DNA from 3 places in the Roseixanthobacter finlandensis genome. Region 3 is predicted to be linked to each of the others. Evidence: predicted binding sites of a transcription regulator. Region 3 holds the regulator's gene; each other region holds the start of a gene.
The links. Region 3 encodes PhoB, which activates phosphate uptake and scavenging genes when phosphate is short. Its sites were predicted from a motif close to TGTCATNNANCTGTCAT; they were not measured.
Positions count from the first base shown of each region.

Region 1: a site for PhoB is predicted at 4,930-4,946, ahead of phnC (phosphonate ABC transporter ATP-binding protein). Genes of this name have one in related genera too.
Region 2: a site for PhoB is predicted at 3,986-4,002, ahead of pstS (phosphate ABC transporter substrate-binding protein PstS). Genes of this name have one in related genera too.

Region 1 is NZ_CM195536.1:1,314,697-1,322,236, forward strand. It holds gene phnF (phosphonate metabolism transcriptional regulator PhnF) at 43-807, shown strand; gene V5G24_RS06165 (c-type cytochrome) at 917-1,114, opposite strand; gene phnE (phosphonate ABC transporter, permease protein PhnE) at 1,141-2,001, opposite strand; gene phnE (phosphonate ABC transporter, permease protein PhnE) at 1,998-2,894, opposite strand; gene phnD (phosphonate ABC transporter substrate-binding protein) at 2,957-3,877, opposite strand; gene phnC (phosphonate ABC transporter ATP-binding protein) at 4,070-4,882, opposite strand; gene V5G24_RS06190 (amidase) at 5,608-6,867, opposite strand; gene V5G24_RS06195 (polysaccharide deacetylase family protein) at 6,917-7,540, opposite strand, start outside.
Region 2 is NZ_CM195536.1:2,040,390-2,047,929, reverse strand. It holds gene V5G24_RS09405 (L-aspartate oxidase) at 1-1,438, shown strand, start outside; gene V5G24_RS09400 (UxaA family hydrolase) at 1,793-2,113, shown strand; gene V5G24_RS09395 (UxaA family hydrolase) at 2,122-3,402, shown strand; gene pstS (phosphate ABC transporter substrate-binding protein PstS) at 4,102-5,130, shown strand; gene V5G24_RS09385 (arsenate reductase/protein-tyrosine-phosphatase family protein) at 5,172-6,059, shown strand; gene arsB (ACR3 family arsenite efflux transporter) at 6,141-7,202, shown strand; gene V5G24_RS09375 (ArsJ-associated glyceraldehyde-3-phosphate dehydrogenase) at 7,255-7,540, shown strand, end outside.
Region 3 is NZ_CM195536.1:950,044-957,583, forward strand. It holds gene pstC (phosphate ABC transporter permease subunit PstC) at 1-414, shown strand, start outside; gene pstA (phosphate ABC transporter permease PstA) at 428-1,258, shown strand; gene pstB (phosphate ABC transporter ATP-binding protein PstB) at 1,307-2,131, shown strand; gene phoU (phosphate signaling complex protein PhoU) at 2,151-2,879, shown strand; gene phoB (phosphate regulon transcriptional regulator PhoB) at 2,885-3,586, shown strand; gene V5G24_RS04585 (hypothetical protein) at 3,779-4,249, shown strand; gene V5G24_RS04590 (GcrA family cell cycle regulator) at 4,450-4,962, opposite strand; gene V5G24_RS04595 (aspartate aminotransferase family protein) at 5,300-6,508, shown strand; gene argF (ornithine carbamoyltransferase) at 6,505-7,434, shown strand.

The DNA.
Region 1 (7,540 bases), 360 kb from region 3:
GCGGGCAAAGCGGGCACAAAAATGATGGGAACGGTGACGACCATGGACGAAATGGGTCACGCTGCGATGACAGATGCGGTGGATGCGGATGTGAAGCGCGGGTCGGGGATTGCGCTGTGGAAGCAGATCGCCGAACGCCTGGAGGGCGAGATTACGTCTGGCCTCTACGCGCCGGGCGCGCGGCTGCCGGTGGAGGCGGACCTTGCGCTGCGCTTCGGCGTCAACCGCCACACCGTGCGGCGCGCCCTGGCGGTGTTGTCCGAACAGGGGATGATCGAGGCCACCGCCGGGCGCGGCACCTTCGTGAAGGACGCCCCGCTGCGCTATCCCATCGGCACGCGCACGCGCTTCTGCGAGATCGTGTCCGCCAACGGGCGCGAGCCGTTCGGCCGCTGTCTCGGCTCGGTGGTCGAGCCGGCGAGCCGCGAGGTGGCGCAGGGGCTGGAGATTCCCGAAGGCACGCCGGTGCTGGCCATCGAGACCATTCATGAAGCGGATGGCGTGCCGATTTCCTGCGGGCGGGCCTATTTCCCCCAATCCCGCTGCCGCGACCTCGATCTCGTCTATGCCGCCACCGGTTCGCTGACGCGGGCGCTTGCCACCATCGGCATTCTCGATTTCCGGCGCCGGGAGACCCGCGTTTCCGCCCGCCCGGCGAACGAGACCGAGCAGGAACGCTTGTCGCTCAGTCCCGGCCGGGCTGTGATGGTGGTGGAACGGGTGGACGTGGAAGCCAACGGCACGCCCTTGCAATGGGGCCGCGCCAGCTTCGCCGCTGACCGGGTGCAACTCGTCATCAAGCCGTGAGAGCGGGCGGCATCGGGCATGGATCGGGGCCGAACGCCCCATCGAAAGCAGCCGACCGAAGACCGGTCGGTTCCGCACTTCAACGAGACGCTCAGGTCGTGGTCGGTGTTTACTTCAAGGTTTTCAGATAGGCGATGACGGCCGTGACGTCCTCCGGCCTCTTCAGGCCGGCAAATGCCATCTTGGAGCCGGGGACAATGCTCTTGGGATTGGCCAAGTATTTACTGAGGGTCGCCTCGTCCCACGTGAGTCCGGAATTCTTCATGGCGGCGCTATATTGATAGCCCGCGACGCTCCCGGCCTTCATGCCGACGATTCCGAAGAGTCGTCGCCTCAGACCACCTCTTTTCGGCCGATGATGGCGAAGCGCAGGCGCGAGGAGATGAAATCGATCACCGCCACCATCACCAGCATCATGAGGATGAGCACGCTCACCTTCTGCCATTCCAGCACGCGGATCTGCTCCACCAGGTGAAGCCCGAGCCCGCCCGCGCCGACGATGCCGACGATGGTGGACTGGCGCGAATTGCTCTCGAAAATATACAGCACCTGGCTGGTGAGCACCGGCATCACCTGCGGCAGCAGGCCGAACCGCACCGCATCCAACCCCGTGCCGCCGGTCGAGAGAATGCCTTCCACCGCCTTGCGGTCGGTGGCCTCGATGGCTTCGGAAAACAGCTTGGCGAAGATGCCCACGCTGGCGGTGGCGATGGCCAATATGCCGGCGAACGGGCCGAGCCCCACCACGGTGACGAAGATCAGCGCCCAGATCAGCCGGTCGATGCCGCGCACCACGTCCAGGAACCGCCGCACCAGCATATGGAGGAAGAAGTTCGGCACCACGTTGCGGGCGGCGATGAAGCCGAGCGGCACCGCGATCACCGCGCCGATGAAGGTGCCGAGGAAGGCGATCGACAGGGTTTCGCCCAACGCGTGGATATAGAGCGGAAATTGTGTGCCGGGATCGGGCGGCACCATGAGGGTGAGGAACAGCCACAGCTGTCGGATGCCGCTGCCGATGCGGGCGAAGCTGAATTCCAGCTGCCACATGGCATAGGCCGCCAGCACCACCAGCGCCACGAGGCAGCCGGCGGTCCAGACGCGGCGCGCCAGCGAAGGCGTGAAGATCTGCGGATGCAGCGCCGCGAGGCGGGCGCGATCCGCGGCATCGGGGGCGAGGCGGGCGCGGTTCATGAACGGCGCTCCGTGCCCAGCAGCGCATGGCGCACGCGCTCGGTGACGAGGTCGATGATCACCACCGTGCCGATGATCAGCAGCAGGATGGCGGAGACATCGGAATAATAGAATTTGCGCACCGCCTCCACCAGGTCCTGCCCGATGCCGCCGGCGCCGACGAAGCCCATGATCGCGGCTTCGCGCACATTCTCTTCAAACCGCAGCAGGCCGTAGGAGGCGAAATTGGAGAGCACCTGCGGCAGCACCGCGAAGCGCACGGTCTGCACCCAATCGGCGCCCGAGGCGGTGGCGCCGTCCACCGGCTTCATGTCGATATTCTCGACCACCTCGGCGAACAATTTGCCGAGCGCGCCCATGGTGTGGATGGACAGCGCCAGCACGCCGGGCATGGGCCCGAGGCCGAACGCCACCACGAACAGCAGGGCGAACACGATCTCCGGCACGGTGCGGCAGAATTCCAGGAAGCGGCGCACGCCCATCCTGATCCAGGGGGATCGCACGAGATTGGCGCTGGCGAGGAAGCACAGGCAGAAGGCGCCGAGGCCGCCGAACACCGTGCCGAGATAGGCGATCAGGATCGTATCCCACAGCAGCTTCAGCCAATGGTCCAGGTTCCAGAACCATTCGCCGAGGTCGGCGGCCAGATTGGCGAAGGTGAGCGTGGGCGTGATGTCGTAGAAATAATTCCCGAGCCGCCCCGCATTGGCCAGGAACACGGCCGGCTTCACCTCGCCCATCCAGGAAGAGAGGGCGATGCAGACCACGATCACCGCGAGGCCGATATAGACGTGGCGCCGGCGCGAGGCCATGGCCGCCGCATAATGGCGGGCCAGCGGCGCGAGTTGCTCGGCCGGAAGGGTCGCGAACGCGTGGGGCAGGGGAAAGGGCATGGGGCGTTGGTTCCGAACCTGCGGGAACGGACGGCCCGCCGAAGCGGGCCGCCCTTTCGGCGTCAGGACGCCTTCTTCTTGCGCAGTTCGTCGACGAACTTGATCAGCTCGATCACCGGCTTGTAGGCCGCGTTGTCGACCGGCTGCCAGGGCTGGGCCTTGCCTTCATAGATCTTGTCGAAAGCGGCCTTGTCGTTCTTCTGGATCGAGAAGAAGGCTTCGCGGATCTTCGCCTTCAGATCGTCCGGCAGGTCCGTCAGATAGGCATAGGGCGAGTTCACGATGAGGTCGGACTTGTAGATGATGCGGTAGTCCGCGTATTTCGCCATCCCCTTGCGATCCATGCGCATGAGGTTGGATTCGTTTTCATCGTTCCACCAGTTGAAAGCTGCGTCGCAGGTGCCCTGCTGCACGGCGATCACGGCGTTCTCGTGCGAGCCGGCATAGACCACCTTGCTGAAATAGGCGTCGGGGGTGATGCCCATCTTGCTCAGGGCGTAGCGCGGCACGTTGTTGCCGGAGGTGGAGTTCGGGTCCACCAGGCAGAGATTCTTGCCCTTCAGATCCTCGATCGACTTGTAGGGGCTGTCGGCCTTCACATAGAGCACCGAGTGATAGCCCTTGGTGCCGTCCTGGTTCACTTCGATCGCGAAGGCTTCGGTCTTCACGCCGGTGAGCAGGGCGCGGGCGAAGGAGGCCGGGCCGTAGGCGGCGATCTGGACGTTGCCGGCGCGCTGGCCCTCGATCACGGCCGCATAATCATTGGCGACGCGCAGGGTCACCTTCACGCCGAGCTCCTTGGAGAGATAGTCCATGAGCGGCTGATAGCGGTCCGTGACGCCCGAGGCGTTCTCGGCCGGGATGACCGCGAACACCAGCTCGGGATATTTGGCTTTCCAATCCTGGGCGGCGGCGGCGCCGGCGAAGCCGGCGGAGAGCACCGCGGCGGTCGCCACGGTCATGAGGGTACGACGGGTCAGCATGTCTCGCTCCTTGAGGATGCGGGGTCTGGATGCGGGGGTACGAAAACGCTTGAAATCACGCGTACTTTTGGAAAACCGCGCGCGGCCATGGGCTGCGCGAAGCGGGGGTCGCATGCGCTGTCGAGCGTCCGCGCGCGCCAGCGGCGTGCCCGTGCTGGCGCCCGGCCGCCACGCGCATGGCGGCGGGCGGGGTCACACGGCGGCGGCTCCCGGCACCAAGGCGGGTTCGAATTCCGGCTCGGTGGCGCCGTGCATGTCCATCACCTCGCCGGCCTCGAGGCCGTAGAGTTCGCGGGCAACCCCTTCGGTCAGGGCTTCGGGCGCGCCGTCGAACACCACGCGGCCGGCGGCCATGCCGATCAGGCGATCGCAATAGGTGCGGGCGAGATCGAGCGAGTGCAGATTGCACAGCACGGTGATGCCGAAATGCTTGTTGATGCGCAGCAGCGCGTCCATCACCACCTTGGTGTTGCGCGGATCCAGCGAGGCGATGGGCTCGTCCGCCAGGATCAGCCCCGGTTCCTGCACCAGGGCGCGAGCGATGGCCACGCGCTGCTGCTGGCCGCCCGAGAGGCTGTCGGCGCGCTGGGCGGCCAATTGGGCGATGTCGAACTGGTCGAGCGCGGTCAGCGCGACGGCCTTGTCCTCCTCGCTCCACATCTTGGAGAGCGCGCGCCAGCGCGGCATGGTGGAGAGGCGGCCCATCAGCACGTTCGTGAGCACGTCGAGCCGACCCACCAGATTGAACTGCTGGAAGATCATGGCGGCCTGGGCGCGCCACAGGCGCAACTCCCGGCCCTTCAGCGCCGTGACATCGACGCCGTCATAGCGGATCGCGCCGCCGCTGGACGGCTGCAGGCGATTGATCATGCGCAGCAAGGTGGACTTGCCGGCGCCTGAACGGCCGATGACGCCGATGAAGGCGCCCTGACCAATCTCAAGGTTGACATCCGAGACAGCGACCTTTTCGCCAAATCGGCAGGTCAGCCCTTCGATCACCATCATCTGGTTTTGCTCCGGTGCTTGCCGGGACATTTCCTTAAGTGGGCGCCGCAACAATCTTATGACAGTGCGGTGATTGGATGCCGTTGCGCCCTTGCAAATCCTCCAAGGTCGAGCTTCATAAATTTGTCACGGACGTCACAATCCGGTCGGAAAACCTATTTGTTGGGACAAAAGTACATTTAATGCCAAGGGCCTAAGGCGAGAGGCCAATCGCCGCCTGGTCGCAGCCGGGGCACAGGAGCAGCGGTTTGGCGGGGCGGAAGCCGGCGGGCGGACAGACGCACGCATCCGCGCGGGCGGGCCGCTTGCGAAGCCTGGAAGGCCGGTGTTGTCGAGGCCGATGGGTGTGGAGGAGGCACGCGGCGCCGGAGATTTTCTCTCCAGCGCCGCGTCGATCGACCTGCCCTTCGCGATTTTTGGTCTTTTACGAAGGCGGCTTGAGCGTGTGGCCAAACTCAGATCATGCCGAGCAGCACCGCGCCGATTACGGCGAAAGCGGTACTCACTTTGAGCATGTCGAGTATCGAGCCCAGGTCCACTTCTCAAGTCCCTTTTTGGTCGATCTCCGCGCGAAGCTTAGCAAAGACCAAAAAATGGAAAAGGAAATAACGCTGCCGCGATGCGGCGCTTTATCTTGCGCCGCAGCGTCGATTTTCGAGAACTGAACGATACCATCCACATGACGGTATCGCACTGCACATTGGGCTGTTTTGATATATTGTATTTCAGCTTTGCAGCGCGCGTTCCGCGAAGGCAGCGACGGTCAATGCCGTCCGATCCCGGCCAAAACGCCCCACGATCTGCACCCCCATGGGCATGCCATTGGTGCCCGAAAGGCCGGTCACGTTCACCGTCGGCGTGCCCATCAGCGTCCACAGCCGATTGAAGATGGCGGACCCGGTGGTGCTATAGCCTTCCGGCGCCGTGCCGGGCGCGGAGAAGGTGAGGATGGCGTCATAATCGGCGAAGAAGTCCCCCAGCCGCTGGCGCGCGCGCTTGGCGGTGCGGCGGGCGGAATCATAATCATCCGGCTGCACCTTGGCGGCCTGCTCCAGATAGCGCGCCAGCAGCGGCGAGAGCAGGTGGCGCAGGCGGTCATATTCGTCGGCGAAGGCGATGGCGCCTTCGAAATCCTGGATCGTGGCGTGGATCGCGTCGGCGGCTTCCAATTCGGCCGGCAGCGCGACCTCGCTCACATGGGCGCCGGCGGCCTCCATCGCCCGCGCGGCCTGGTCGAGCGCCGCATGGGCGTCGGCGTCGGCCAGGTCGGCACGCACGGTGCGGATGACCGCAATGCGCGGCGCCTGCGCCACCTCGGCACCGATGTCGAGGTCGCGCCCGGTGAGGCCGGCGGCGGCGAACGCCACGTCCTGAACCCGTGCGCCGAACAGGCCGATGGTGTCGAGGTGCCAGGAGAAGGTCTTCATGCCCATGGTGGGCAAGGTGCGGAAGGTCGGCTTATAGCCGGTGACGCCGCAATAAGAGGCCGGCCGGATGACCGATCCGCCGGTCTGGGTGCCGAGGGCGAGCGGCACCATGCCCGCCGCCACCGCCGCCGCGGAGCCCGCCGAGGAGCCGCCGGGTGTATGGCTGAGCCGGCGCGGATTGCGCGTGGCGCTCGGTTCCAGGAAGGCGAATTCCGTGGTCACGGTCTTGCCGAGCAGCACGCCGCCGCCGCGCCGCGCCTGGCTCACCACCGGCGCGTCGGTGGCGGGACGGTGGCCGGCAAAGATCGGGGAATTATATTCGGTGGGCAGTTCTCGCGTATCGAGAATGTCCTTCACCGCGAACGGCAGCCCGGCGAGCGGGCGATCGGCCTGGCCCGGCGCCTGCGCGGCTGTGCGGGCGGCATCGAGATCAAGGACGGCGAACGCGCGCACGTCTTTCTCATGCTCGTCGATCGCCTGCGCGCACAAGTTCACAAGGTCGAGGGGCGTGAGGCGGCCGGATCGCACATCGTGGGCAAGGTCGCGGGCGAATAGCATCGGAAGGTCTTTCTTTTTGGTTCGCAGGTCGGGTTGAGGTGAAGCGGCTTCAGGGACGCGAGAGGATGTGGCGGCCGCTGCGCGCGGCCTCGTCATAGACGCGCGTGTCACCCGGACGCTCTGAATAGCAGGTCGAGGCGATCACCGGCTTGCCGGCCGCGATCAGGTCGGACACCGTCACAAAGCCATAGCCTTTCGCCCGCAGCGCCGGGATCAATTGCCTGAGAGCCTCCGCCGTGTGCTTGCCGCGCCCGTTGGCGTGCATCAGCACAATGGAGCCGGGGCGGATCGAACGCAGCATATTCTGCGCCATCAAGGTCGCACCGAGGAAGGCGGGGTCGGCGGAATCCACGTCCCACTGGATCGCTAGATGGCCGGTCTCGTTGACGTAATTCATCGATTCCGCATTGCACGAGCCATAGGGGAAGCGAAACAGCGCCGGGCGGGCGGGCACCTGCGCCAGCATGCAGCCGGCCTGCGAGGCAGTGGCGCGGGAAAGGCCGAAGGCGGTGTCGGCATCGTCCACCTGCCGCGTCATGGCTTCCCCGGTCTTCACCGCGAGATTGGCGTGGGACCAGGTGTGGTTGCCCATTTCGAAGATCGGATCGGCCAGGATCTGGGCCGCGCGGTCGGGATGGCTCACCATCCATTTGCCGCCGCCGAAGAAGGTGGC
Region 2 (7,540 bases), 1.1 Mb from region 3:
CATCCGCGAGCTTGAGAATGAGCTGGGCTGCTTCTTCGATCGCAATCCCGACGGCAGCGTGCACCAGAAGGCCTTCGCCGGGCAGACCTTCGATCGCACCGTGCACAAGGGCGATCTGACCGGCATAGAAATCATCAACCGCCTGTCGGAACAGGTGTGGCGGCGCGACGTTCGGCGGCTGGAGGATCATCGGGCGCTGGACCTGATCCCCGCCGCCGACGGCTCGGGCCTTGCGGGCGTCGTCATGCTGGACATGCGCACCGGCGAACCGGTGTTCGTGCGGGCGCGGGCCACCCTGCTCGCCACCGGCGGCGGTCCCACCATGTACAAATATCACACTCCCTCGGGCGACAAGACCTGCGACGGCCTCGCCATGGCCCTGCGGGCGGGTCTGCCGCTGCGCGACATGGAGATGGTGCAGTTCCACCCCACCGGCCTGCTGGCGGGGGAGGACACGCGCATGACCGGCACGGTGCTGGAGGAGGGCTTGCGCGGCGCCGGCGGCTGGCTGCTGGATTCCACCGGCGAACGCTTCATGCACCTCTACGACCCGCGCGGCGAGCGCGCGACGCGCGACGTGGTGAGCCGCTCCATCATCCGCCGCATCCGCGATGGCTATGCCACGCCGAATGGGGGCGTTCATATCCAGATGAGCCATCTCGGCCCGGCCCAGGTTGCGAAGAATTTCAAGGGCATGGTGGAACGCTGCGCCGATTGCGGCTTCGATCTCGCCGGCGGCCGCGTGGAGGTGATCCCCACCGCCCATTACATGATGGGCGGGGTGGAGTTCGCTGGCGATTGCCGCACCGAAATGCCGCGCCTCTATGCCGCCGGCGAGGATACCGGCGGCGTGCACGGCGCGAACCGCCTCGGCGGCAATGGGGTGGCCAATTCCACCGTCTTCGGCGGCCTCGCGGGGCAGGCGATGGCCAGGGCCGTCACGCGCGAAGGCAGCTTCGCCGATCCCGACCGCGCGGCCGTGGCGCGCAGCTTGGAGCGTGCGTTCGGGCCGCTCGGGCGCCCATCCCGCGACCTGCCCGCCATCCGCGCCGCACTTTACGACACCATGTGGAACGATGTGGGCATCCTGCGTACGGCGGAAGGCCTTGAGCGGGCCGGTGCCGCGCTTTCGGACCTCGCGGCAGCGGTCACGCGCTGCGGCGCGCCGGACAGCGAGCGGCGCTATAATCTCACCTGGATGGACCGGCTGAACCTGGAAAATCTGGTGGCGGTGAGCCAGGCGATATGCGCCGCAGCGCTCGCGCGCACGGACAGCCGGGGCGCCCACTTCCGCGAGGATTTTCCCGAAACCTCCGACCTTGCGACCTCGCGCTACACCAAGGTGCGGCGTGACGGCGATGATCTTTCCATCACCACCGAGCCGGTCGCCTTCACGCGCGTGCGTCCGGGGCAATCCTTGCTCGAGGAAGCGGCCTGAACCGACGGCGCGCTCACCCGCGCGAAGACCAAGATGAGCGCCCCGGCACGGCGGCCAATGCCGCCTGAATGATTGAACGCGCGCCTTTGCGCTGGTGTGGCGTATCCGCGCTGCGCGGGCGAATGATGGCGCGCGCCCAAGCGATCGGCCGCCGCGCGACAGGCGGGAAAAATCCTGTTCCACGCACCGGTCCCGACACGCCGGAGCGCTGCGTTTCAAAACCTTTTCCAGCCCGCCGGCGGCCTCGGCCGCACAAAGGCAATTGACCTTTTATCATATCTTATGTCTTATAAAAGACATGGGAACGCAGGGCGAGCCCTGGACCCTCGGCCGGCATAGGAGGACCTCAAGAAAATGAGCGCAAATCAAGAAACGCGAGGCAATGGCGACGGCATCCCGCACGTCCTCGCCCATAGCCCCAAGGACAATGTGGCGGTCGCGGTCGTCGAGGGTCTCGGCGCCAATACGCAGGCCTTCGGCGTCATCACCGAAGACAATTCCACCTTCGAGGTGTTCGTGAAGAGCGACATCCCGATCGGCCACAAAGTGGCGCTCGTGGACCTGAAGACCGGCGATACGTTGATCAAATACGGGCAGGACGTCGGCCGGATCGTCGCCGACATCGCCAAGGGCGAGCACGTCCACGTCCACAATGCCAAGACGAAGCGCTGGTGAGGCCGAACATGTCCGAAAACATCACGATCAACGGCGAAAGCCCCACCAATCCGTTCGTCGGCAGCGCGCCCGACCAGTTGGTGACCCCGGCCCTGTCGGCCGACCGGGCTTCGAGCGACTATGCGAATGCCACGGTCATGGGCTGGCGGCGCGAAAATGGACGGGTGGGCGTGCGCAACCACGTCGTCATCCTGCCCCTCGACGATCTTTCAAACGCGGCCTGCGAGGCCGTGGCGAACAGCGTGAAGGGGACGCTCGCTTTGCCGCACGCCTACGGGCGCTTGCAGTTCGGCGAAGACCTTGAAATCCACTTCCGCACCCTCATCGGCATCGGCTCCAACCCCAATGTCGCCGCCGTTGTCGTCATCGGCATCGAGGACCAGTGGACCAACCGGGTGGTGGAAGGCATCGCCAAGACCGGCAAGCCGGTCGTGGGCTTCGGCATCGAAGGCCATGGCGACATCGCGACCATCGCGAAGGCCAGCTACCAGGCCAAGCGCTTCCTGCAGTGGGCAACCGAGCTGCAGCGCGAGGAATGCCCGATCACCGATCTCTGGATCTCCACCAAGTGCGGGGAATCCGACACCACCACGGGCCTTTCCTCCTGCCCCACCGTGGGCAACATGTATGACAAGCTGATCCCGCACGGCATCTATGGCGTGTTCGGGGAGACCTCCGAGATCACCGGCGCCGAGCATCTCTGCAAGGACCGCGCGGCTTCGCCGGAGATCGCGGACAAGTGGTTTAAGATGTGGAAGGCCTATCAGGACGACGTCATCGAAGCCCACAAGACCGATGACTTGTCCGACAGCCAGCCCACCAAAGGAAATATTGTCGGCGGCCTCACCACCATCGAGGAAAAGGCGCTTGGCAATCTGGAGAAGATCGGCCACGAGTGCACCTATATCGATGCGCTCGAACCCGCTGAGGCACCCGCCAAAGGTCCCGGCCTCTATTTCATGGACACGTCCTCGGCAGCCGCCGAATGCGTGACCCTGATGGCGGCCGCCGGATATGTCGTGCACACCTTCCCCACCGGGCAGGGCAATGTGATCGGCAATCCCATCGTGCCGGTGATCAAGATCTCCGGCAATCCGCGTACCGTCCGCACCATGGGCGAGCATATCGACGTGGACGTCTCCGGCGTCCTGCGCCGTGACATGACCATCCCGCAGGCTGGCGATGCGCTGATCGACATGATCGTGCGCACCGCCAACGGACGCCTCACGGCCGCCGAATCCCTCGGCCACCGCGAATTCGTCATGACGAAGCTGTATCGCAGCGCCTGAACGACGAAGGACGGGCGGCTCGCGGGCCGCCCGTCCCTCTCCCGCCGCGCGGCGCGACTGCGCGGGTCCGGGCCGGCATGAGGCATGCCGGAGCCATGTCCAATCTCCATTCGCGGCGCGTTTCACTGGCGCGCACACACTTCACTGACGCGCACACACGGATCACCGCCTCGGTGGTCCCTTGGCGTTCCGGCTCTCGGAACAGCGACCGGGCAAATGACCCGCCTGGAATGGTGATACGGCGACCCATTTCCACATTCAGACGCCTTAATGTCGACTGGCGCATGATTGAAACTCATGAATGAAGGCGTACGCCTTCTGCGATGAAACGGCGCCCCGCGCCTGGGACGCGGCGGCCTCCTTCGTCGCGGGCAATGGCCCGCCGGGACCGCAGACATCAAGATCGACCGCCAACGCGGCGACGCCAGATGCAAACACGATGGCGGTCGCGAGCGCCAGCTACCTGAACACGGGCTGTTTCTCCTGCATGGCTTTTCACGCCAACAGGAAGGTTCGGAGCTTGGCCGTTCCTGGCACCCCTTTCCGTCATGCGCTCCTGTTCTCTCGAGATCGGCCCGGCGAACGTCATTCCAGTGACACGATTCGCCTATAACCATCTGTCCACGCCTATCGACATATTGACTCATTTGGGGGTACAATCCCCTCTGAGTGTCGCAAAGGGCACAAGGGAGGCCTGCCGTGAACCGCATTCTCGCTTTGACTGCCACAGCTGCGTTTGCTGCCATTTCCATCCTCGCGCCTGCCGCGCATGCGGCGGAAGCGCGCGGCGCCGGCTCCACCTTTGCTTATCCCATCATCTGGAAATGGGCGGAGGCGTTCCGCGAACGCACGGGTGACCTCGTCGAATACCAGTCGGTGGGCTCGTCCGCCGGCATCAACCGGATCCAGGACGGGGTGGTGGATTTCGGCGCGTCCGACAAGCCGCTGAAGCCCGAGGAATTGGCGAAACGTGGCCTCGGCCAGTTCCCCATCGTATTCGGCGGCGTCGTGCCGGTGGTGAATCTGGACGGCGTTGATGCCGGCCAGATCCGCTTCACCGGCGCCCTTCTGGCGGACATCTATCTCGGCAAGGTCGCGACATGGTCGGATCCCGCCATCAAGGCGCTCAATCCCGAGCTCAAGCTGCCCGATGCGAAGATCGTGGTGGTGCATCGCTCTGATGGATCGGGGACCACGTTCAACTGGGTCTCCTACCTCGCCAAGGCAAGCCCGGAATGGAAGCAACAGGTGGGCGAGGGCAGCGCAGTGGCATGGCCCGTGGGAACCGGCGCGCGCGGCAACGAGGGCGTGTCAACCGAGGTCAAGCGAGTCAAGAATTCCATCGGCTATGTGGAATTCACCTACGTGGTGCAGGCGAAGCTTGCCTACGGCTTGGTGCAGAACCGGGCGGGCAAGTTCATCGCGCCGAGCGCGGCGTCGTTCCAGGCTGCGGCCTTGAGTTTCGACTGGGCAGCGGCGAAGGATTTCTTCGTCATCATTAACGACTCTCCCGCTGAAGGCGCCTACCCCATCGCCGCGACCACCTTCGCGGTCATGTACAAGGTGCCAAAAGTCCCGGCGAACAGCCAGGCCGCCTTCGCGTTCTGGCGCTTCGCTCTCGACGATGGCGAGAAATTTGCCTCCGAGCTCGGCTATGTTCCCTTGCCGCCGGTTCTGGTCCAGCAGGTGAAGGACTATTGGGCAAAGACCTTCAAGGGCGGTGCCTGAGGCGCGCGCAGCACTTGCACCCATTCAAACGGTGAGACGAGATGGACGAGACGAAGCTGAATGCGGAAGACGCGACGCGGATCTTCGATGCGCTGTCCCAGGGCACGCGCTTCGAGACCTATCGCCTCCTGCTGCGCTATGTGCCCTACGGTCTGCCCGCGGGCGACATCGCCCGGCTGCTGGCCGTGCCGCACAACACCATGTCGACCCATCTCGCGCTCCTGGAGCGCGCGGGCCTGGTCACCGCGCGGCGGGATGGTCGGTCCATCATCTATGCGGTCAATCTTTCGGGGGCGGGTCCGGTGCTGAGCCAGCTGATGGCGGAAATGGGCTTTTCTGTCACGCCCCGGCGCGGCAACCTGACCGCCGCCTTTCCGCAGCTTCGCCCCGGTGCCGCGAACGATCGCGTTTACAACGTGCTGCTGGTCTGCTCGGCCAATTCGGCGCGCTCGCTCATCGCCGAGGCCTTGCTCAACCGCGAGGGACGCGGCCGCTTCCGCGCCTATTCGGCCGGCAGCCGGCCGAAGCGCAAGCCGCACCCCATGGCCCTCGATCTGCTCGCCTCGCTCGGCTACGACACGGCGGAGCTCGCCTCCAAGAGCTGGGACGGCTTCGCCGTGCCGGACGCGCCGCAGATGGATTTCGTCATCACCACCTGCGATGCCGCCGCCGGTGAAACCTGCCCGGCCTTTCCCGGTCATCCCCTACATGCGCATTGGGGCCTGCCCGACCCGATCCTGGTGAAGGGAACCGAGGCGGAGCAGAAGGCGGCCTTCCTCGCCACCTATCGCCGGCTGGCGGGGCGCATCTCCGCCTTCGTCAACCTGCCGTTTGAGCAACTCGACCTTGCTTCGCTCAAGGAACGCATCGGCGAGATCGGGCGGATGGAGGGCGCGACCGACCTCACGCTCTCGGGACAGGCCGCGTGAACCGTCGTCCTCCTGCAACAGACCTGGCCCACGCTGGCGCCGCCATCGGCAGCAGATTGCGGTCTTGGGAGATCCTGCACCGTGTCCGTATTTGAACGCTATCTCACGCTCTGGGTGTTCCTGTGCATCATCGTCGGCGTCGCCCTTGGCGCGCTGGCGCCCTCGCTGTTCCAGGCCATCGGGGCGCTGGAGGTGGCCCAGGTCAACCTGCCGGTGGCGCTCCTCATCTGGCTGATGATCGTGCCTATGCTGGTGAAGATCGACTTCGCGGCACTGAAGCATGTGGGCCGGCACTGGCGCGGCATTTCGGTGACGCTGCTGGTGAACTGGGCGGTGAAGCCGTTCTCGATGGCCCTGCTCGGCTGGCTGTTCATCGGCTATCTGTTCCGGCCCTATCTGCCGGCCGACCAGATCGACAGCTATATCGCCGGCCTGATCCTGCTGGCGGCGGCGCCCTGCACGGCCATGGTGTTCGTGTGGTCGAACTTGATCAAGGGCGAGCCCCATTTCACTCTGTCCCAGGTGGCGCTGAACGACGCCATCATGATCGTGGCGTTCGCGCCCGTCGTCGGACTGCTGCTCGGGCTCTCCTCCATCACTGTGCCGTGGGATACGCTCTTCCTTTCGGTGGTGCTCTATATCGTCGTGCCGGTGATCGCGGCGCAGCTTCTGCGCGGGCGCATCCTGGCGAGCGGCGGACAGGCCGGGCTCGACCGCCTGCTCGGCGTGCTCCAGCCGCTCTCTTTGGTGGCGCTGCTGGCCACCCTGGTGCTGCTGTTCGCCTTCCAGGGTGAACAAATCCTCGCCCAGCCCCTGGTGATCGCGCTGCTGGCGGTGCCGATCCTGATCCAGGTCTATTTCAACTCGGGACTGGCCTATCTGCTGAACCGAATGTCCGGGGAAGCCCATTGCGTGGCGGGCCCCTCGGCCCTGATCGGGGCGTCGAACTTCTTCGAGCTGGCGGTCGCTGCGGCCATCAGCCTGTTCGGCTTCAAGTCCGGAGCGGCGCTGGCCACGGTGGTGGGCGTACTCATTGAGGTTCCGGTGATGCTCTCGGTGGTCTGGATCGTGAACCGCTCCAAGGACTGGTACGAGGCCGGCACCATCAAGGTGAAGGATGCCGCCGACCATCCTCCGGCCTGACATCAATGCGGCGCAGCCGCACGTTCTTAAGCTTGCAAGGAATGACGTTGCCATGAGAGTGGGGATCAACGGCCTCGGCCGCATCGGACGGCTGTCGCTGCGCGCGGCCCTGGGAGCGGCCTATCGCCCGGACAATGATCCGCGCGGCAACAACCGGCTCGACATCGTCCATCTCAACGAGATCAAGGGCGGCGCTGAAGCATGCGCCCACTTGCTCGAGTTCGACAGCGTGCAGGGACGCTGGCGGGCGCCCATCTCGCACGATGAGGGCAGCGTGCGCATCGGCGAGCATGTCATGTCCTTCTCGTCTCATGCCAAGCCGGACGACATTCCCTGGG
Region 3 (7,540 bases):
GTCATGATCCTTCCCTTCATCACGGCCATGTTCGTGGAGACGCTGGAATCGGTCCCCCCCATGCTCAAGGAATCGGCCTATGGCGTCGGCGGCACGACCTTCGAGGTCTACAAGAACGTGTCCGTGCCCTACGGTAAGACCGCCATGGTCGGCGCCGTGATGCTGGGCCTAGGCCGCGCGCTCGGCGAGACCATGGCCGTCACCTTCGTGATCGGCAATGCGACACGCCTCTCGGCCTCGCTGTTCGCGCCCGGCGCGACCATCGCCTCGACCATCGCCAACGAATTTCCGGAAGCCGCGCAGGGCTCGCTCAAGCTGGACTCGCTCCTCGCTCTGGGCTTCATCCTGTTCGTGATCTCTTTTATCGTCCTGGCGCTGTCGCGCTTCCTTGTCCGCTCGAACCTGAAGTCTTGAGGGGCCGGCCGCCATGTCGCTCGCAATCCGTCGCACCAAGGACCACGTTGTCAAAGCGGTGAGCACCGCGTTTGCCGGAATCGCCCTGTTTCTGCTGGCGTGGATTTTGTTCACCCTGGTCCAGAAGGGCCTTCCGGCCCTCGGGCTCAACGTATTCACCAAGATAACGCTGCCGCCGGGCCATAACGGTGGGCTTCTGAATGCCATCGTCGGGTCGCTGATCCAGATCGGCATCGCGATGGTCATCGGCACCCCTATCGGCCTTCTGGCCGGGACATTCCTGGCCGAGAATGGAAAGACCACGAAGGTTGGCCACATCGCCAGGTTCGTGAACGACATCCTTCTTTCGGCGCCCTCGATCCTCGTCGGCCTGTTCGTCTATGCCTTCCTCGTCAACCCGTTCGGCGGGTTCTCCGGCTGGGCCGGCTCGGCGGCACTGGCGATCCTTGTGATCCCGGTGATCGTGCGCACGACGGAGGACATGCTGAACCTGGTGCCCATCGGCTTGCGCGAAGCGGCCTATGCGCTCGGTGCGCCTCAATGGAAGGTCGTGATGATGGTGACTTGGCGGGCTGCGCGCGCCGGGATCATGACCGGCGTCCTGCTCTCCATCGCCCGCGCCGCCGGCGAGACCGCTCCGCTGCTGTTCACCTCGCTCGGCAATAATTCGTGGTCGACCGATCTGTCGGCGCCGATGGCGAGCCTACCCATCGCCATCTATCAATATGCCGGCAGCCCCTTCGACGATTGGGTTGCCTTGGCTTGGGCCGGTGCCTTGCTCATCACGGTGTCCGTGCTGCTGCTAAACATCGTCTCCCGTCTCTTCCTCGCCCGGGCGGGCTGAGCGCCTGGACCCCTGGACAATCGCACATCAAGATCCAAGAGGCCGAAGATGAATTCCGCAGTGGACCCCACCTTCAATATCTCCTCCTCCGTTTCGGCCAAGCCCGATGCCATTCAGGCGCCGACCAAGATCAAGGTGGAGAAGCTCGACTTCTATTACGGGCAGAACCACGCGCTGAAGAACATCAATTTCGAGATCCCCCAGAAGCGGGTTACCGCGATGATCGGCCCCTCGGGCTGCGGCAAGTCCACCTTGCTGCGCGTGTTCAACCGCATGTATGATCTCTATCCCGGCCAGCGCGCCGAGGGTGGCGTGATGTTTGACGGCGTCAACATCGTCGGCAAGGAGCTGGACCCGACCGTCGTGCGCACGCGCATCGGCATGGTGTTCCAGAAGCCCACGCCGTTCCCCATGTCGATCTATGACAACATCGCCTTCGGCGTGCGCCTGCACGAGAACCTCAACAAGTCGAAGATGGACGAGCGGGTGGAAAGCTGCCTGCGTAAGGCCGCCATCTGGGAAGAGACCAAGGACCGCCTGCACACCTCGGCGCTCGGCATGTCCGGCGGCCAGCAGCAGCGCCTGTGCATCGCCCGCACCATCGCCGTGCAGCCGGAAGTGATCCTGCTGGACGAGCCGACCTCGGCGCTCGACCCGATCTCCACCTCGAAGATCGAGGATTTGATCGACGAGCTGAAGCAGGATTTCACGATCGTCATCGTGACCCACAACATGCAGCAGGCGGCGCGCTGCGCCGATATCACCGCCTTTTTCTACCTGGGCGAGCTGGTCGAGGTCGCGCCGTCCGACGTGATCTTCACCAATCCCAAGCAGATCAAGACCCGCGACTACATCACCGGCCGCTTCGGCTGACCAAGCAAGGATCTGCCAGATGTCCGACCATACCGTCTCGGCCTTCGACGCCGAGCTGAAGGAGATCGGCCGCAAGGTCGTCGAAATGGGTGGCCAGTCCGAGCGCATGGTGGCCGATGCCGTCAATGCTCTGATCCGCCGCGACACCGCTGCCGCCCAGCGGGTGATCCTGCTCGATGCGAGCGTCGATCTGCTGCAGCGGGAGATCGAGGAAAAGGCCATCATCTGCATCGCCAAGCGCCAGCCGGTGGCGAGCGATCTGCGCGACGTGGTGGCCTCGATCCGCATCGCCTCCGACCTGGAGCGCATCGGCGACCTCGCGAAGAATGTCGGCAAGCGGGTGCTCGCCATCGAGGGGGAATATCATCCCCAGAAGCTGGTGCGCGGCGTCGAGCACATGTCCGACCTGGTACTGGAGCAGCTTAAGGAAGTGCTGGACGCTTATGCCAGCCGCGACCAGGCGAAGGCCGTGGATGTGTGGGTCCGCGACAGCGGCATCGACACCATGTACACCTCGCTGTTCCGCGAACTCCTCACCTATATGATGGAAGATCCGCGCAACATCTCGGTGTGCACGCACCTTTTGTTCTGCGCCAAGAATATCGAGCGCATCGGCGACCACGCGACCAATATCGCGGAAACCATCTATTATATGGTTTCAGGGCAGATGTTGTCCGAAGAGCGCCCGAAGGCGGATGTCTCCAGCGAGACGACCGTCGCTTTCCCGGGGCATAGCCTTCAGGGGTAAAATCCGTGCCTGCGCGTATCTTGATTATCGAGGACGAGGAACCCCTGACCCTTCTGCTCCGCTACAATCTGGAGTCGGAAGGTTATTTCGTCGAAAGCGTCGGGCGAGGCGATGAGGGCGAGACCCGGTTGCGCGAAAGCGTGCCGGACCTCGTCATCCTCGACTGGATGCTGCCGGGCTTGTCGGGCATCGAATTGTGCCGCCGCCTGCGGACCCGCCCGGAAACCGAGCGGCTGCCGGTCATCATGCTCACCGCCCGTGGCGATGAAACGGAACGCGTGCGCGGCCTCGCTACCGGGGCCGACGATTATGTGGTGAAGCCCTTTTCCGTGCCCGAGCTTCTGGCGCGGGTGCGGGCGCTGCTGCGGCGGGCGAAGCCGGAGCATGTGGCCACCTTGCTGCGGGCCGGCGACATCGAGCTCGACCGGGAGACCCACCGGGTTCACCGCTCCGGCCGCGAGGTCCATCTTGGGCCGACGGAATTCCGCCTGCTGGAATTCCTGATGCAAAGTCCCGGACGGGTGTTCTCCCGCGAGCAATTGCTCGATGGCGTGTGGGGGCAGGATGTCTATATCGACGAGCGCACGGTGGACGTGCATGTGGGTCGCCTGCGCAAGGCGATCAACCGGGGGCGGCAGTCGGATCCGATCCGCACCGTGCGCGGCGCCGGCTATTCGTTCAACGAGATGTTCGCCCGCGTCCATTGAGCGATGTGGCCGAAGGTGCGGGCGCGTGCCCGCATGTCCTGTCGCATTCACGCCCGCCGCGCGCCGGTCCACGGTCTGCGGCGGGTTTCAAAAGCGAGAGATCGTGACTGCGCGGACAATAGCGGCGCTCCAGGCCAAGACCCATATGCCCGTCAGGGAGGGGTTCCCTCCCCGGCGATAGGGAGCCTCCTCATGGCCCGGCATATCTTCTCGCTCAACCATATCTTGTGGCGCAATGATGTCTTCCCGCGCAACCAGGCCCTCGCGCCCGACCAGCCCTTTGCGGGCCGCAGCGGTCTCGATGGCCGTCAGGCGCGTCCACAGCGGCCCGTTGCGGGTGGTGAGGGCGCATCGCAGTCCGGACGAACCGCGTGCCCTGCCGCGCTGGCCGTTCTCGGCCTCCTCGCGCTGTTGCTCGCGCTGCCGGTGACGCGCGCGCAGGCAAGCGCATTCACACCCGAGGCGCATTGCGCGGATGTTGCATCCCTGGTCTCGCGTGCGGGCGGCGCTATTCTGGAAACGGCCCCGGAAACCTTCCACCGGGTCGTCCGGGACAATAGCTTCTGCGATCCCGACGGGGTGGCGCGGCCGACCTACGCGCCGACGCAGGATAATCCGGCCTGTTTCGTCGGCTACAAATGCAGCGATTATCCCGTGCGCTAAAAGCGTTTTCGAGCGAAGTGGGCACCGGTGCGCGTGAAGAAAACGCGCTCACGCAACAGGCAGGCGTTTTCGAGCGAAGTGGGTACCGGTTCGCGTGAAGAAAACGCGTTAAACAAAAAGCTAGGCGTTTTCGAGCGACAGGAAAGAGGCTCGCTCGAAAACGTTTGGGCCGCGCGGCTCCGCGGTCGCGCGGGCGCCGCTCAGATGCGGGCGACGCGCCGGTCGCGGCGGCGATCCTGCGTGGGCTGATAGGCCATCCGCGCATGGGTCGTGCAATAGGGCATGCCGGTGAGGCTGCGGCCGCCGCAGAAATAGAAGTTTTCCGTGCCCGGCTCGCCGATCGGCCAGCGGCAGGTGCCTTCCGTAAGGTTCATGATCGTGCAGCGCTGGCCCATGGCGACGACATTGCCGCCGGTGGCCGGACGCGGCGCGGGCGCGGGTGCCACGAAGGCTTCCAGTGCGGGGGCGAGCGCGGTGTTGCCGATGGTTTGCGGCTGCGGCGCGGGCTTGTTGGCGGGCGCTTCAGGCCGGGCCTTGCGCGGCCGCGCCGCGGGGACCGTTGATTTCGCTCGGCCGGAGAGGCCGAGGCGGTGCACTTTTCCGATCACCGCATTGCGGGTGATGCCGCCCAGCTCGCCGGCGATCTGGCTTGCGGAAAGCCCTTCGCCCCAGAGCTTCTTCAAGAGTTCGACGCGCTCGTCGTTCCAGCTCATCGCTCTCCTCCTTCGACTCTTCTCCCGCACCCAGGCGCGCCATTGCACGCGGGTTCGCAGGGCCCAACGTCACTTGGGGAACAGGCCTGCACGAGATGTCGTGGTCGGCCACGAGCAAACTACAATATGCACGCCCGCCCGCACAGAGTCGGAATGCATTCCCGCGCCGTTGTCCCCAAGTCGTTACGATCAGGTTAACGGCTGCGCTCTGTTGACCTCCCGCGCGCGATCATTAGAATCCCTTTTTGTCGGGCCGCCCCGCGAGGGCGGCCTTTGGCGTTTCTGATGTCCGGCGAGACGCTCCGCGTTTCGCCCCACCCCAAGAGGAGGGGTTTCCGTGATCACCCCCGTTCTGCCGACCTATGCGCGCATCGACCTGGTTTTTGAAAAGGGAGAGGGCTGCTGGCTCGTCACGACGGACGGGCGACGCTTTCTCGATTTCACCGCCGGCATCGCGGTCAATATCCTCGGGCACGCCCATCCCTATCTGGTCTCGGCCCTGACCGAACAGGCCGGAAAGCTCTGGCACACCTCGAACCTGTTCCGCATCGTCGGCGGCGAGCGGCTGGCGGAGCGGCTGAAGGCGGTGACCTTCGCGGACACCATGTTCTTCACCAATTCCGGTGCGGAAGCGCTGGAGTGCGCCATCAAGATGGCGCGCCGCTATCAATATGTGATCGGCGCTGAGGCGAAAAACCGCATCATCGCGTTCGAGGGCGCGTTCCACGGGCGCACGCTCGCGACCATCGCCGCCGGCGGCAATGCCAAATATCTCGAAGGTTTCGGCCCGAACATGCCGGGCTTCGACCATGTGCCGTTCGGCGATATCGAGGCGGTCAAGGCGGCCATCGGGCCGGAAACCGGGGCGATCCTGGTGGAGCCGATCCAGGGCGAAGGCGGCGTGCGCGTGCCCTCGCCGGATTTCCTGCCGCAATTGCGGGCGCTGTGCGACGCCCATGGCCTGCTGCTGATCCTCGACGAGGTGCAGTGCGGCGTCGGGCGCAGCGGAAGTCTGTTCGCTTACCAGACCTCGGGCATCCTGCCCGACATCATGGCGGTGGCGAAGGGCATCGGCGGCGGCTTCCCCATGGGCGCGTGCCTCGCCACCGAGAATGCCGCCCGCGGCATGACGCTCGGCACCCACGGGTCCACCTATGGCGGCAACCCGCTCGCCATGGCGGTGGGCAATGCGGTGCTGGACGTGGTGTTGGCGGACGGCTTCCTGGAGCGGGTGCAGGCCATCTCCGCACTGCTCGTGCGCACGCTGAACGAGATCAAGGACCGTCATCCCGCGGTCATCGCCGAAGTGCGAGGTGAAGGGCTCCTGCTTGGCATGAGGGCGCAGGGCCCCGCCGCCGAGCTGGTGCTCGCCCTGCGCGACGAGGGCCTGCTGGCCCCGGGCGCAGGAGATAACGTGGTTCGACTTCTGCCGCCTCTCATCCTCAGCGAGGACGAGATCGCCATTGCCGCCGAGAAAATCGAGGCCGCCTGCCTGCGGATCGAGAACGGCCTTGCATTGGCGTCGGCGAAGGGAGCCGCCGAATGAAGGACATTGGCGTGCGTCATTTTCTCGATCTGTCCGATATCCCCGCGGTGGAGCTGCGGCGGGTTCTGGAATTGTCGAAGGATCTCAAGGCCAAGCGCAAGGCTGGCACCGCCGAGCGGCCACTGGCCGGCAAATCGCTGGCGATGGTGTTCGACAAGCCGTCCACGCGCACCCGCGTTTCGTTCGATCTGGCCATGCGCCAGCTCGGCGGCGACACGGTGATGCTCACCGGCGCAGAAATGCAGCTTGGGCGCGGCGAGACCATCGCCGACACCGCCCGCGTGCTGTCGCGCTATGTGGACGCCATCATGATCCGCATTCTCAGCCATGAGGATCTGATGGAACTGGCCACCTACGCCACCGTGCCGGTCATCAACGGGCTCACCCGCGTGTCCCATCCCTGCCAGGTGATGGCCGATGTGATGACCTTCGAGGAGCACAAGGGCCGCATCGCCGGGCGCAAGGTGGCCTGGACCGGGGACGCGAACAATGTGCTCGCCTCCTGGATCCATGCCGCGCACAGCTTCGATTTCGAGCTGAACGTCGCCACCCCGAAGGAATTGTCGCCGCGCCAGGCGCTCAAGGACTTCGTCAAGAAGACCAAGGCGCGGGTGAAATTCACCCGCGATCCCGAGGCGGCGGCGGAGGGGGCGGACTGCATCCTCACCGACACCTGGGTGTCGATGGGCGACAAGGAAGCCGAGCGGCGCCACAATCTCCTGAAGCCCTATCAAGTGAACCGCGCCCTGATGGCGCGCGCGGCCCCGGATGCCATCTTCATGCATTGCCTGCCCGCCCATCGCGGCGAGGAAGTGACCAATGAGGTGATGGACGGCCCGCAATCGGTGGTGTTCGACGAGGCGGAAAACCGCCTGCATGCCCAGAAGGGCATTCTGGCCTGGTGCTTCGATACGCCCGCAGCCTGAGCCGCGGTGCCGGGGGACGGTGCAGCCATCTTCCCCCGGCCGGGCCCGCGCGGCGGCCGGGACGATCCCCGCGGTAGCGGTCGAAGGTGGGCCAGTCGAAGGCACG